Regions from separate parts of the Acidovorax sp. GW823-FHT01C06 genome, predicted to be linked through region 1. Evidence: predicted binding sites of a transcription regulator. Region 1 holds the regulator's gene; the other holds the start of a gene.
What was found. Region 1 encodes sigma-54, which starts transcription at its own class of promoters, with help from an activator protein. Its sites were predicted from a motif close to TGGCANGNAANCTGCTTT; they were not measured.
Positions count from the first base shown of each region.

Region 1 (7,538 bases):
CGAAGCGGAACATGCGGCATTCGATGGGGCCGTTCCACATCGGCACGCGGCGCGACTCCTTCAGGCGCATCTTGCCGGGCAGCTTGAGGTCGGGCGTGAGCATCCAGGCCGTCCAGCCGCTGTAGTTCTTCTTCCAGTGCGCGGCCAGCTGACTGAAGAACTCGCCGCCATCGTCGGTATGGGCTTCTTCACGGCCCACGGCCAGGCCCTGGGCACGGTCGGCCGCGCGCTCGCTGGCATTGCGGCCCGCGGCACCGGCCGCGGCGATGCGTTCGCCGTACGGGGGGTTCAGGAGCATCACGCCGGGCTGCTCGCACGGCGGCATGCGCTGCAGCGCATCGCCTCCGCGCAGCTGCACGGCGCCCGCCACGCCGGCGCGCTCGGCATTGCGCTCGGCGAAATCCACCATCCGGAAGGCGACGTCACTGCCGAAAATAGGTACAGCGCTTGTCTGTATTGCGCCTTCAGCTTCATTTTTAATAGCAGACCAGACATGGGCCTGGTAGGGCAGCAGTTTCTCGAACGCAAAGCGGCGCAGCCTGCCCGCCGGAATGCGGCAGGCAATCTGCGCGGCCTCGATGGCGATGGTGCCGCTGCCGCAGCAGGGGTCGTACAGTGGCTGGGGGTTGTCGCCGTGGGGGTCCCAGCCGCTGGCGGCGATCATGGCGGCGGCCAGGGTTTCCTTGAGCGGGGCGTCGCCCTTGTCCTCGCGCCAGCCGCGCTTGAACAGCGGCTCGCCCGAGGTGTCGATGTAGATGGTGGCTTCGTCGGTGGTCAGGTGCAGGTGGATGCGCACGTCGGGCCACTGCGTGTTCACGTCGGGGCGCACGCCGCTCTTGGCGCGAAAGCGGTCGGCCACCGCGTCCTTGACCTTGAGCCCCGCGAAATTGAGGCTCTGCAGCGGGCTGTGCTGGGCGGTCACCTCGACCTTGAAGGTCTGGCGCGTGGTGAACCAGATTTCCCAGGCCACGTCGCTGGCGGCGGCGTAGAGGTCGTTCTCGGAGCGGTACGGGCGGTGCGCCAGCTGCACCAGCACGCGCTGGGCCAGCCGGCTGTGCAGGTTCAGCAGCAGCGCGTCGCGCCACGAGGCGCGCAGCAGCACGCCGCCCCGGCCCACCAGCAGGTCCTGCCCCGTGAGGCCGGTGATGCCGTGCACTTCGTCGGCCAGGAAGCCCTCCACACCGGCGGCGCAGGGGAGAAAAAGTTGGAGTTGGTTCATGACGATGGTGAGGATACGCGCTCGGAAAGTGCGTGTGAATCCGGCGTGCCGCCACGGGCCAGCAGCAACTGGCGAATGGAGTCCGGGATCGGCGCCACCTTGCGGCCGGCCTTGCCGATGAAAACGATGCCGATCTTGCCGCGCGCCACCTCGCGGCCCGAGGTCTTCTCGGTCATGCAAAAGACCAGGTCGAACCCATAGCGGTTGAAGTCCGCAGGCGCCATCTCCACGCGCATGGTCTCGCCGTGGAACCCCTCGGACTTGTACTGCGCCACGATGTCTCCGACCACGATGGACAGCCCGCCCACGTCGGCCTCGGGGTAGCCGAGTGACTGGAAAAACCGCACCCGGGCCTCGGACACGAGGCTCAGCAGCTGCGCGTTGTCCAGGTGCCCGCCCTGGTTGACGTGGCTGATGTAGATCTGCATTTCGGTGACGAAACCGAAGTGCGCGGGAAGGTCGAAGACGATGCGGGCCATGGACGGGGTGGCGAAGTGAGAGGGAAAGACGGCAACGGAGCGGAAAAACGGGCCACCAGGCGCATGCGCCGTGCACACGCCCGCACGGCGCCTACAGCGCCTTGCGCAGATTCGCCGGCGCGATCTTGAGCGCCTCGCGGTACTTGGCGACGGTGCGGCGCGCGCACTCGATGCCCTGCTCCTTGAGCATCTCGGCGATCTGGCTGTCCGACAGCGGCTTGGTCGGGCTCTCGGCGGCCACGAATTGCTTGATGAGGGCGCGCACGGCGGTGCTCGACGCATTGCCGCCGGTCTCGGTGCCCAGGCCCGAGCCGAAGAAGTACTTGAGCTCGTAGGTGCCGATGGGCGTGGCCATGTACTTGGCCGTGGTCACGCGGCTGATGGTGGACTCGTGCAGGCCCAGCTCGTCGGCGATGTCGCGCAGCACCAGCGGGCGCATGGCGAGTTCGCCGTGGGTGAAGAAGTTCTTCTGCCGCTCCACGATGGCGCGCGAGACGCGCAGGATGGTGTCGAAGCGCTGCTGGATGTTCTTGATGAACCAGCGCGCCTCCTGCAGGCGCTGCTGCATGCCCTGGTGGCCCTCGCCGCCCTTGTGGCCGCGCAGGGCGCCGGCATAGATGTCGTGCACGCGCAGGCGCGGCATCACGTCGGGGTTGAGCTGCACGATGAAGTTGTGCTGCCCGTCGCGGCCATTGGCGCGCCCGGCCTTGCGCACGATCACGTCGGGGATGATGATGTTGCGCTCCACGTCGGCGAAGCGGCGCCCCGGGCGCGGCTCCAGCCGGGCGATCAGCGCCATGGCGGCGCGGGTGCGCTCCTCGCTGTCGCCGCAGGCCTGCGTGAGGCGGCGCACGTCGCGCCGCGCCAGCATCTCCAGCGGCTGCTGGCACACGCGCAGCGCGGTCTGCACGGTGTCGGGGTCGATGTCGCTGTCCTCGTCGGCGGCCAGCGCCTTGAGCTGCAGCGTCAGGCACTCGGCCAGGCCGCGCGCGCCCACGCCCACGGGCTCCAGGCTCTGCAGCAGCCGCTGTGCCACGGTGAAGCGGTGCACCAACTCCTCGATCTGCTCCAGGTCGTCGGGCCCGGCCAGGCTGATGGCCAGCTCTTCGAGCGGATCCTCCAGGTAGCCGTCGTCGTTGAGCGATTCGATCAGGAAGCGCAGCGCGGCGCGGTCGATCTCGGACAGGCGCAGCGCCAGCGCCTGTCGGTGCAAAAAGGCGGTCAGCGATTCGTGCGTGCGGGCCAGCTCGGTGGCGTCGGCCTCGTCGCCTTCGGCGTCGTTGCGGTTGCGGGCGGGGGCGTCGCCGCCCCACTCGGCGTCGTTGGGCGCCATCTCCACCGTGCCGTCGCCGCTCCAGTCGGGCTCGTCGGCGCCCGCGCTCGGTGTTTCAGCATCATTTTGAGCCTCAGCGCTGGTACTGCTTGCGCTGGTAGCTCCTGAAAAAATAGCATCATCCGCGCTGTAGTCGTCGGCCTGGGCCGGCGTATCGGCGGCTTCCAGGCCAAACTCCTCGCGCGGCGCCTCGTCGGCGTTGCGTTCGAGGAACGGGTTTTCGTCGAGCATCTGCTCGACTTCCTGCGAGAGTTCCAGCGTGGACAACTGCAGCAGCCGGATGGACTGCTGAAGCTGGGGGGTCAATGCAAGATGCTGCGAGACGCGCAGCGAGAGTCCAGGTTTCATTGATTGAGCGCCGCCGGGCCGCCCCAAGGCGCGAAGGCCCCCTCGGGGGGCAGCGAACCACGCGCAGCGGGGAGCGTGGGGGTACCGTACCGCGCCGCCGGGCCGCCCCAAGGCGCGAACGCCCCCTCGGGGGGCAGCGCAGTACACGAAATGACAAGCGTGGAGGCCATGTCTACATGCGGAAATGTTCGCCCAGGTACACCCGGCGCACTTCGGCGTTGTCCACGATCTCGGACGGCGTGCCCTGGGCCAGCACCTGGCCATCGCTGATGATGAAGGCGTGGTCGCAGATGCCCAGCGTCTCGCGCACGTTGTGGTCGGTGATGAGCACGCCGATGCCGCGCGCCTTGAGGAAGCCGATGATGCGCTGGATCTCGATCACGGCGATGGGGTCGATGCCCGCAAAGGGCTCGTCCAGCAGGATGAAGCGCGGCTGCGTGGCCAGCGCGCGGGCGATCTCGACGCGGCGGCGCTCGCCGCCCGACAGGGCCATGGCGGGCGAGGCCCGCAGGTGGTCCACGCGCAGCTCCTGCAGCAAGGCCGTGAGACGCTCTTCGATGGCCTCGCGCGACAGCGGCTTGCCGTCGTCGTCCGCGCGCTGCAGCTCCAGCACCGCGCGCACGTTCTCTTCGACCGTGAGCTTGCGGAAGATGGAGGCTTCCTGCGGTAGGTAGGACAGCCCCAGCCGCGAGCGGCGGTGGATGGGCATGTGGGCCACCGAATGGCCGTCGATGCGGATGTCGCCCGCGTCGCTGCGCACCAGGCCCACGATCATGTAGAACGAGGTGGTCTTGCCCGCGCCGTTGGGCCCCAGCAGGCCCACGACCTCCCCCTTTTGCACGACCAGCGACACATCCTTGACGACCTTGCGGCTGCCATACGACTTGGCCAGGTGCTGCACCTCCAGGCGGCTGCCCGCCTGGGTGTCAGGACCGGGGCTGACGGGCTGCGCGCTCACTTGGAGCCGCCGCCAAGGCTGTTGCTGGGGCGCAGCACCGGCGCCGATGCCGGGGGCGCGGCCTCCGGCGCGGCGGTACCGGCGGGCGGGTCCTTGGGCGCGAGCACCGCACGCACCCGGCTGCCGGGCGCGGGCGCATCGCCCGCCGCATTGGTCGCGGGGGTGCGCTTGCCGTCCACGGTGAACACATCGGTGAGGTTGTTGTAGACGATCACGGCGCCGGTGATCTCGTCGCTGAGGACCGCCCCGCGGTAGCGGCGCAGCTCGGCGCGGGTGATGAAGCGCACGTTGTCGGCCTTGCCGTCGTACTCGATGACTTCGCTCTCGCCTTCGATGAACTCGTCCGGCGCGCCCGCCACGGTATCGCGCTTCTGGCGGAAGAAGGCCCGCTTGCCCGCCTCGGCCGTGACCACGCCGTACTGGTAGCCGTCGGCGTCCTGGCGCACGTCCAGCCGCGCGCCGCGCAGCACGATGGAGCCCTTGGTCATGACCACGCGGCCCGAGAACACGCTGGTCTGCTTGAGCTCATCGTGTCGCAAGGCGTCGGCCTCGATGTTCATGGGCTTGGCGCGGTCGGCCTTTTCGGCGTGCGCCGCGCCCAGATGGCAGGCCAGGGCGACAAGCAGGAGGTGGGGGAGGATGCGGTAGTTCATAGGGCACGAATCTTGCAGGTCATTGTAGCCACCCCACGGCGTGCGCCATGAAAAAAGCCCGCATCCGCGGGCTTCTTCTTGGGGCATCCGAGGCCGTCGGCGCTTGGAAGCCGACGCCTGCACCCGTGGAGCCGGCGCTGCCGGGCCGCCGGGTGCGTTCCCCTGGGCAGGAAGGCGGCTCACGAGGGCCACGCTTCCTTCAAGGAGGCGTCACCCCTTTTTCGCCGTGGCGGCCAGGTGCTCCACCACCTGCAGCACGTTCTGCATGTTGCCGGCCATGGTGCCATCGGTGTAGTACTTGCCGGCCACGCCCATGGAAGGCACGCCTTCCACGCCATACGCGTCCTGCAGCTGCGACGCACGGCGCACCTGGTTGGACACGGTGAAGGAGCCGTAGACCTCCTTGAACTTGGCGGCATCGACCCCCTGCTGGGTCACCCAGGCCAGGATTTCGTCGTCCTTGGCCAGCTTCTGCTTTTCCACATGGATGGCGCGGAACACCTTGGCGTGCAGCGCGTCGAGCTTGCCCATGCCTTCGAGCGTGTAGTAGAGCTTTTGCTGCGGCACGAAGCTGGCATTGAAGGCCACGGGCATGCGGCGGATGCTCATGTCCTTGGGGGCGCTCTTCACCCATGCGTCGAGCGTGGGCTCGAAGGCGTGGCAGTGGGGGCAGCTGTACCAGAAGAATTCGATCACATCGACCTTGCCGGCGGGCGCATCGGGCGCCACGGGCTTGTCCAGCCGCTTGAAGTCCTTGCCCTCCTTGAACTGGCGGGCCTGGGCCAGCGCGGGGGTGGCCACTGGCAGCGTCAGGGCGGAAGCGGCAACCGCCGAGGCGGCGGACAAAGAAAACTCACGGCGTTTCATGGCAAAGACTCTCCTGGTTCTGGTCTGGGGGATGTGAGCCATGCCCCCGCAAAAAGTTCAGCTCCCGCTGCGCGGCAGTTCAGCGCTGCACCCGCACCAGGGCCGATTCCACCCCGGCGCCGTCGAGCTTTTCCTTGAGCTGCTCGGCATCATCGCGCTTGGTGAACGGGCCCACGCGCACGCGGAACACGGCCCGCCCATTTTGCTCGCGCTCGCTCACCCGGGCCTCCCAGCCCAGCATGGCCAGCTTGGCGCGCTGGGCATCCGCATCGGCCTGGGTGCGGAATGCCCCGGCCTGCACGAAGTAGTCGAACGGGTCCAGGTTGCCCTTGGCGGCGGCCTTGGCGACGGCCAGATCGCCCAGCGGGTCGGCGCCGGGCTTGCTTTCGGCCTTGGCCGCCTCGGGCTTGCTGGCAACCGGCTTGGGCGCGGAGGCGGCCGCCCGCACCTCGGGCGCCGCCGCGGAGGCGGGCGCGGAAGCCGCCGCCACCGCCGGCGCGGGGGGACGCGCGGGGTTCTTGCCGTACAGCGGAGAGTTCGGGTCCCAGTTCTTGTTCTTCTGGGATTCGGCGGCATCCATGTCCACGCCCCGCCCGTTGCCCTTGTTGAGGAAGGGCACCGGCACCTTGGTCACGTACACGGCCACCGCCAGTGCGGCCCCCAGGCCCACGATGACCCCGACGATGAAGCCGATGATGGTCCCACCCGTCTGTTGTTTCTTCATAGTGACTGCTTACATTCTGGCCGGAGCCGACACGCCCAGCACGGCCAGGCCATTGTGCAATACCTGCGCGGTGGCGGCGACGAGGGCCAGCCGGGCCCGCTTGACGGTTTCATCGTCCACCAGGATGCGCTCGGCGTCGTAGTAGCTGTGGTAGCTGGCGGCCAGGTCGCGCAGGTAGAAGGTCACGTCGTGCGGCGCCTCGCCGTCGGCGGCGGCGGTGAGCATCTCGGGGTACTTGGCCAGCTGCAGCATCAGCGCCTGGGCCTGCGGGCCTTCGAGCGCCGACAGGTCCGCGCCCTGGAGCGAGGCCACATCGCCGCCGCCCTGCTCGGCCCAGCCGCGCAGCACCGACTGGATGCGCGCGTGGGCGTACTGCACGTAGTACACCGGGTTGTCGTTGTTCTGCGCCACGGCCAGGTCCACGTCGAAGGTGTACTCGGTGTCGGGCTTGCGGCTCAAGAGGAAGAAGCGCACCGCGTCCTTGCTGGTCCATTCGATCAGGTCGCGCAGCGTGACGTAGCTGCCCGCGCGCTTGCTGATCTTGACCTCTTCGCCGCCCTTGACCACGCGCACCATGGTGTGCAGCACGTAGTCGGGGTAGCCCTGCGGGATGCCCACGCCGGCCGCCTGCAGCCCGGCGCGCACGCGGGCGATGGTGCCGTGGTGGTCCGTGCCCTGGATGTTGACGACCTTGGTGAAGCCGCGCTCCCACTTGGCGATGTGGTAGGCCACGTCGGGCACGAAGTAGGTGTACGTGCCGTCCTTCTTGCGCATGACACGGTCCTTGTCATCGCCGTAGTCCGTGCTCTTGAGCCACAGCGCGCCGTCCTGCTCGTAGGTCTTGCCGTTGGCCACGAGCTTGCCCACGGTGGCCTCGACGCGGCCGCTGGTGTACAGGCTCGACTCGAGGTAGTACTCGTCGAACTTCAGATTGAAGGCCTGCAGGTCCTTGTCCTG
Region 1 is NZ_JBXAKN010000005.1:284,800-292,337, forward strand. Features, by position in the region: gene AC1RCS_RS13625 (THUMP domain-containing class I SAM-dependent RNA methyltransferase) at 1-1,219, opposite strand, end outside; gene AC1RCS_RS13630 (acyl-CoA thioesterase) at 1,216-1,698, opposite strand; gene AC1RCS_RS13635 (RNA polymerase factor sigma-54) at 1,790-3,379, opposite strand; gene lptB (LPS export ABC transporter ATP-binding protein) at 3,552-4,337, opposite strand; gene lptA (lipopolysaccharide transport periplasmic protein LptA) at 4,334-4,990, opposite strand; gene AC1RCS_RS13650 (thiol:disulfide interchange protein DsbA/DsbL) at 5,201-5,857, opposite strand; gene AC1RCS_RS13655 (SPOR domain-containing protein) at 5,937-6,581, opposite strand; gene argS (arginine--tRNA ligase) at 6,591-7,538, opposite strand, start outside.

Region 2 (7,538 bases), on a different contig from region 1:
AGCAGTTCCAGCAGCGAAGCCGATTCGGCCCCGTGCGTGCCGGCCGCCGCCTCCGGCACGGACGTGGGTGCAATCGCGATGTCGAAGAACCGGTCCACCGCGTGCGTGCGCTGCGGCGGGTTGTCGCGCAGGCCGCGCAGCAGGCCCCTGGAGTCCTGCAGGTCCTGCTGCGCTTCGAGGATGCGAGCCTCGCAGTCCTCGCGCAGACGCTGGACCAGTTCGACCTGCAGTTGCCACAGCGCGTTGATGCGCTCCGTGCACACGTCGAACCAGGCGTCGCTCAGGTTGCTGTCCAGGGCGGCGCCGGGGCGCACCACGCACAGCGTGCGCCGCAGCCGCTCCAGCTGGGCCATGCCGGGGGCAAGCTGCTGCTGCTCCCAGCGTCCACGCAGGGCCGGATCGGCAAACTCGGAAAACACGCGCAAGCTGCGCTCCTGCGCGTCGATGAGGTGCAGCACCCGCTGCTGGTGCGCGTCGCTGCCCTGGCCGGAGGCATAGAGCAGCGCGCCCATGGCGCGCTCCTGGCCCGCCTCTTCCTGCGCCTGCACCAGGTGCAGCAAAGCCACCAGCTGGCGCGATACGCTGGGCAGCCCCGCCGCATCGGCCACATGGAAGACCAGCTCGATCAGACCCGCGATCAGGTGGCTGAACGCAGCGATCGAGTCGTGTGCGGTCATCGCCTGCTTGTCGATCTGGCTGCGCAGCGCGGGCAGAGAATCAAGCCCCAGGAGGGCCCACGCCATGAGCGACAAGGCCTTGGCCGTCGCGCCCTGTTCGGGTTCCACATGCTGGGCAAATTCCTGGCGCAGTCGCGCCTCCAGTGGCAGCACCTCCTGGATGATCCGGCTGCGCATGTCGGCAAAACGCTGGGCATTGGACGCCAGGTAGGCGCCCGATGCGCCGCGCTCGCGCTGCAGACCTTCTATCAGCTGGCCGATCGTGTCCACCAGAACGGCCCGGCTGGCGAGGTGGCGCACCGCGTCGATCTCCAGCTGGCGCGAGCGCAGCACAAGGGTCGAAACGGTCAGGGACGCGGCCTGGTCGGGCATGCGGGAACTCCAGAAAATCGATACGAGGGAATGCTAACCCCAGAACCTGCCGCGCACCCGCCAAGCCTCCAGGGGCCTGCGCGGAACGCGATGCAATGCACTTCCGCACAACCCGGCCCGAAGAGTTGCCGGGACACGGCCTCAAGAGACCTCAAGGGCAGGCCCTCAGGCCATTGCAATGCTGATGCGCCCACCCTCGGCGCGCACGCCGTGCGCCCGCACCGAATGCTCGGGCGCCTCCAGGCATTCGCCCGTGCGCAGGTCGAAATGGTTCTTGTACAGCGGCGAGGCGACGACGACGCGCTCGCCCAGGTTGCCGATCAGCCCGCGCGAGAGCACGCTGGCGCCCGACTTCGGGTCCACGTTGTCGATGGCGAAGAACTGGTCGCTGCCGGTGCGGAACACCGCCACATGGCGGTTGGCCACCAGGGCGCAGACGCCGGTGCTGGGCAGGATGTCGTCGACCGCGCAGATGTCGGTCCAGGCAAGGGGGTCGGTACTGTTCATGGGAAGTGCGCTCATGGGAGTTCTCCGTTATTGATTCATTGCGCTACAGGTTGCCCGCAGCGCGCGCAACTGGCGCAGCCGACACCAGTGCCCCACGCAAGGGCCGCCCCGCCGCGAAGGCGGCGTATCCAGCGCATGCGCTGGGGGCGTCCCCCTCCCGGACTCGCACAGCGCATCGAGAGAAGGGTGAAGGCGCGAAGCGACTCAGGGGGTGCTTCATGTCAGGCGGCCTGGCGGATGGGGATGACCTTGGCGCCGCGCTCCTCCGCGCGGGCCGGGCGGATCTGGCCGCGCTCCTCGACGAAGAGCACGTTCTCGTCGGCCTTGTCGCTGTTCACGAACGAGCGGAAGCGCTTGCGCGTCTCGGGGTCGCTCACGGCGGTCTTCCATTCGCACTGGTAGGTATCGACCACGTTCTGCATCTGCGATTCGAGCTCGGCGCACAGACCCAGGCTGTCCTTTTGCAAGACATCCTTGAGGTAGTCGAGGCCACCTTCGAGGTTCTCGCGCCAGGTGCTGGTGCGCTGCAGCCGGTCGGCCGTGCGCACGTAGAACATCAGCACCCGGTCGATCATGCGCACCAGGTCTTCCTTGGACAGGTCGGACGCGAACAGCTCGGCATGGCGCGGCTTCATGCCGCCGTTGCCGCAGATGTAGAGGTTCCAGCCCTTTTCGGTGGCGATGATGCCGATGTCCTTGCCCTGCGCCTCGGCGCATTCGCGCGTGCAGCCCGAGACGCCGAACTTGATCTTGTGCGGAGCACGCAGGCCCTTGTAGCGGTTCTCCAGCTCCACGGCCAGGCCCACGCTGTCGCCCACGCCATAGCGGCACCAGGTCGAGCCCACGCAGCTCTTGACCGTGCGCAGCGACTTGCCGTAGGCATGGCCGGACTCGAACCCGGCGGTGATCAGCTCTTCCCAGATCAGCGGCAACTGCTCCAGGCGCGCCCCGAACATGTCCACCCGCGCACCGCCGGTGACCTTGGTGTACAGGCCGTACTTTTTGGCCACCTGGCCCACGGCGATCAGGCCGTCGGGCGTGACCTCGCCACCGGGCATGCGCGGCACCACCGAGTAGGTGCCGTCCTTCTGGATGTTACCCAGGTAGTAGTCATTGCTGTCCTGCAGGCCGGCCAGCTCCTTCTTGAGCACGAACTCGTTCCAGCACGAGGCGAATACGCTGGCCGCCACGGGCTTGCAGATGTCGCAGCCCATGCCCTTGCCGTGCTGGGCCAGCAGTTCGCCGAAGCTCCTGATGTTGCCCACGCGCACCAGGTGGTAGATCTCCTGGCGCGAGTACGCGAAGTGCTCGCAGATGTGGTTGTTCACGGCCATGCCGCGGCGCGCCATCTCAGCTTTCATGACCTGGGTGACCAGGGGCACGCAGCCGCCGCAGGTGGCACCGGCCTTGGTGCAGGCCTTCATCTCTGCGATGGTGCAGGCGCCATTGCCCACGGCTTCGCAGATGCCGGCCTTGGTGACGTTGTTGCACGAGCAGATCTGTGCCGTGTCGGGCAGGGCATCCACGCCCAGGCCGGGTTTGGCCTTGCCATCGCTGGACGGGAAGATCAGGAACTCGGGGTCCTCGGGCAGCGTGATGCCGTTCAGGGCCATCTGCAGCAGCGTGCCGTATTCGGTGGCGTCGCCAATCAGCACGGCGCCCAGCAGTTGCTTGCCGTCTTCGCTGATGACGATCTTCTTGTAGACCTGGCGGCGCTCGTCCACGTATTGGCAGGTGCGGCTGTGCGGCGTTTTCGCATGAGCGTCGCCGATGCTGGCCACGTCCACGCCCATGAGCTTGAGCTTGGTGCTCATGTCGGCACCGACGAAGGCAGCGTCGGTCTCGCCTGCGATGTGGCGGGCGGCCACGCGCGCCATGTCGTAGCCGGGGGCCACCAGGCCGAAGGTCTGCTCGTTCCACGAGGCGCATTCGCCGATGGCGTAGACATCGTGGTCGCTGGTGCGGCAGGCACTGTCGATGGCCACGCCACCGCGCGGGCCGATGGCCAGCAGGCTCTGGCGCGCCAGTTCGTCCCGCGGGCGGATGCCGGCGGAGAACACGATCATGTCGGTCTCCAGGTAGGTGCCGTCGGCAAACACCATGCGGTGGCGCGCGCGGGCGCCATCGGTGATCTCCTGCGTGTTGCGGCCGGTGTGCACCTGCACGCCCAGCTCCTCGATCTTGGCGCGCAGCACGCGGCCGCCGCCCTCGTCCACCTGCACAGCCATGAGCCGGGGGGCGAACTCGACCACGTGGGTTTCAAGTCCCATGTCGCTCAAGGCCTTGGCGCATTCCAGGCCCAGCAGGCCGCCACCCACGACCACGCCGGTCTTGGATTTGGCGCCCGAGGCCTGCATGGCCTCCAGGTCTTCGATGGTGCGGTAGACGAAGCAGTGGTCGCGGTCGCGCCCCGGCACCTGGGGCACGAAGGGGTTGGAGCCGGTGGCCAGCACCAGCTTGTCGTAGTGGAGCACCTCGCCGTCGACCGTGGTCACGGTGCGAATGCGGCGGTCCACCGATGCGGCCCGCGCCGCCAGGCGCAGGGTGAAGCCGGTGCGCTCGAAGAAGCCGGGCTCGACCAGGGAGAGTTGCTCGGCCGTGGTGCCGCTGAAGAAGGCGGAGAGGTGCACCCGGTCGTAGGCGGGGCGTGGCTCCTCGCACAGCACGGTGACCTCGACGCCGGTCATGCCGGTCTCGGCCAGGCTTTCGAGGAACTTGTGGCCGACCATGCCGTGGCCGATGAGAACGATTTTCATGCTAGTGATCCTGCAATGGACCGAGCCGCCCGGAGGGCAAGTGCAGGGATGCTGTGCATCGGCAGCCCCGAGGGAGGCAACCAGTGCACCTCACCCTCCGCAACGGCACGGGTGTGGATTGGAACGACCCCACGAGAGGCTCATAGCCTCGCTCGTCCGGGGGTTCCGCCATCATTAGCGGAGGGTGTTGGTCGGTCCGACGGCAGCTTTACCGGCAGACATGCAACGGTAGATAGCAATATCCATGCCGCCCTTTCAGCCCCTGCGGCCACATCGCGCTCGCCAGGAGCGGGCAAGCGGGTTGGCATCAGCAACCCGGCCGGCACGGAGTCGCATCAATGCGGTGCAAACCATCACCAAATCAGGGCATCGCCTCAGGTTGGGACAAATTGCCGCAGGCAGACCGCGTCGGAATGCCCCAGGGACAGCCAGGAGTTCTGGTACCTGGAAGGCGTGCCGTGTGCTGGTTTGTTGCCATTCTTTCGTTTTCAAACGTGGCCGCCTCATGCAGACTGAGACGATGCAGTCCGGCCGGTCAGGACACCTGTTCAGTGCTCCTGAAAGGATGGCCAGCCAGGGCAGGAATCCCAGAGCTTTTTTCCTATATAAGGACTACCAACATGAGCGTGGAACGCAGAGGCAGCGCGGACAGGCGCAGCGGAAAGGACCGCCGGCAAGTGGAAAAAGGGCCGCCCACCAACTATGAACGCAGGCGCACGGTCGAAGCGCGGCAACCCGAGCTGACGGAACTGCACCTGAGCGAAGAAGAACTCAAGGCACTGGGATTCGCGCAGGACCAGCCAGCACCCAAAAAACCAACCTGATCGCTGCGACCTGGCAGCAGCCACGTTTTCAATGCTGTTTCGTGCGCGGCAGGGTATTCGTCGCAAGCACCGCTCAGGCAGGCGGCCGGACTCGCCCGCCCTCTCCTCTTGCACCGCCCGTTGGCACGTCACGCCGTGGCGAGCGCGAGCCGCAGAATCAGTTTTGCATCGCCTTGTTTTTTATTCGCCGTGCAGCGTGAGCAGGCGGTGCGCGACCATGTCCAGCGCGGGCCGCGTGTTTCCCTGCTTGTCCGTCCAGACTCTTGGCGTGATGCTTCCTGCCAGCGCCACAGAGTCTCCATCGCGCAGGGCGTGCATGGAGGCGCAGACCCCTGCCTCAAATGCAATCACGTTGACGAACAGCGTCTCGCCATCCGCCGTGCTTGCTCGCACCTTGGAGACGGTAAAAGGCTTCCCGGCCTTGTCAGTACGCCGCTCGGCCTCGCCATACAGCCTGCCGGCCACCAGTCCATCGATCATGAGAGTCCTTTGCGGGGCGAGCCGCTACTTTGGTTTTGGCGGGGGCAACCGCAACACGGGCTGACCACATGTCAGCACTACCTCGACAGGGAGCCTGCTGATCAGCGGGGGCTCGGTATCGCCACCATGCCTGCACAGCACGCAGCAGCAAGCCGCCTTTCATTTCACCCCAGGCCGTGTTGCATGTTTTTCCGCGACCAAGCAAAAAAGCCCAGAACCTTTCGGTTCTGGGCTTTTGCTAACAATGGTCGGCGTGGCGGGATTCGAACTCGCGACCCCTTGCACCCCATGCAAGTGCGCTACCAGGCTGCGCTACACGCCGACAAGACTTAGATTATATGCAGAAAAAAGGTCAACCCAGAGAAAGTAGCGCCCGAATTTCAAATAATTCTTTGCGCACCGCATTGGAGTCCAGCGTGATGCCCATCGCATCGATGGAAAGATCGCGTGCGCTGTCCACCAGCATGCTGGGCATCTCGGAATCAAACCCGTTCATCGCGCCGTCGGCCCCTGCCTCGTCGCGGGCGGGATGCGCAAGCTCCTGCAGGCGATTGCGCGCGCCACTGATGGTGAACCCCTGGTCATACAGCAGATCCCGGATGCGGCGGATCATGAGCACTTCATGATGCTGGTAGTAGCGCCGGTTGCCACGCCGCTTCATGGGGCGCAGTTGAGTGAACTCCTGCTCCCAGTAACGCAATACATGGGGCTTGACGCCACAAAGCTCCGCGACCTCACCAATCGTGAAGTAGCGCTTGGCGGGGATCGAAGGAAGGGGGGTGCCCATGGGTGGTGGATTCAAACCGGTCAGCCAGCTAGCGTACTGCAGACGCGCACGGACCGCCAGTCATCGGCAACATTCTGGTCACAAAAACGGCACAAATTCACGATCCGGCAGCCGTCTGGATCTGTTCCTTGAGTTTGCTGCTGGCGTGAAACGTCACCACGCGGCGTGCCTTGATCGGAATGGCCTCGCCCGTGCGCGGGTTGCGCCCGGGCCGTGGTGCCTTGGTGCGAATCTGGAAGTTGCCGAAACCCGACAACTTCACATCCTTGCCCTCCACCAGGCTCTGCGAGATCAGGTCGAAGAATGCGTCGATCATGTCCTTGGACTCGCGCTTATTCAAGCCAATCTGGTCAAACAGCAGATCGGCCAGTTGTGCCTTGGTCAGCGCTGGCGTTTCCAGGCTTTCGACGGCGAATTCGATCATGGCGTCAGCTCCCTTGAACATCATCAGACACGCAGCCGTGCACCCATGCGCTGGGCCAATTGCCCCACCACCGCTTGAACAGCGGCATCGATCTCGGCCTCGGTGAGCGTCGCCTCGTCGCTGCCCAGAGTCAGGCGCACCGCCAGGCTCTTCTCCCCGGGAGCCAGGCCACCGGCGGGTGCCTCTTCGCCCGCACGCAGCGCCTTGGGCCGGTAAACGTCGAACAGCACGGCCGAACGCAGCATTGCGCCGGGCACCGCTTGCTGGACCGCCGCCATGACCTCGGCATGGGTGACCCGCTCAGCGACCACCACCGCCAGATCACGTTCGACGGACTGGTGCTTGGCCACGGACTTGAACTGGGGCACTGCACGCTGCAATACGGCATCCAGTTCGAGTTCAAACATCACCGGCGCTTGCGGGAGCTCCCACGATTGGCGCCACTGCGGGTGCAGCTCGCCCACGAAACCCACGGCCTGCCCATTGAGGAGCACCCGCGCGCAACGGCCGGGGTGCATCGCAGGATGGACGGCCGGCTCGAACGTGGCTTGCAGCGGCGCCAGCAAGGCCTCGAGATCGCCCTTCACATCGAAGAAGTCGATCGACTGCTCCTTGCGGCCCCACTGGAGCGCATCGTTGGGTCCATAAGCCAGACCGGCCACGCGCATGGGCTGGTGAAAGCCTTCCACCGTGGTGTCGCTGTTGGCCACG
Region 2 is NZ_JBXAKN010000003.1:45,100-52,637, reverse strand. Features, by position in the region: gene AC1RCS_RS08425 (nitrate regulatory protein) at 1-1,049, opposite strand, end outside; gene nirD (nitrite reductase small subunit NirD) at 1,215-1,571, opposite strand; gene nirB (nitrite reductase large subunit NirB) at 1,778-4,312, opposite strand; gene AC1RCS_RS08410 (hypothetical protein) at 4,933-5,136, shown strand; gene AC1RCS_RS08405 (single-stranded DNA-binding protein) at 5,317-5,616, opposite strand; tRNA gene AC1RCS_RS08400 (tRNA-Pro) at 5,862-5,938, opposite strand; gene AC1RCS_RS08395 (MerR family transcriptional regulator) at 5,969-6,403, opposite strand; gene AC1RCS_RS08390 (integration host factor subunit alpha) at 6,501-6,827, opposite strand; gene pheT (phenylalanine--tRNA ligase subunit beta) at 6,851-7,538, opposite strand, start outside.
Region 2: nirB (nitrite reductase large subunit NirB) is a predicted target of sigma-54. The motif match lies at 4,545-4,562, and genes of this name have one in related genera.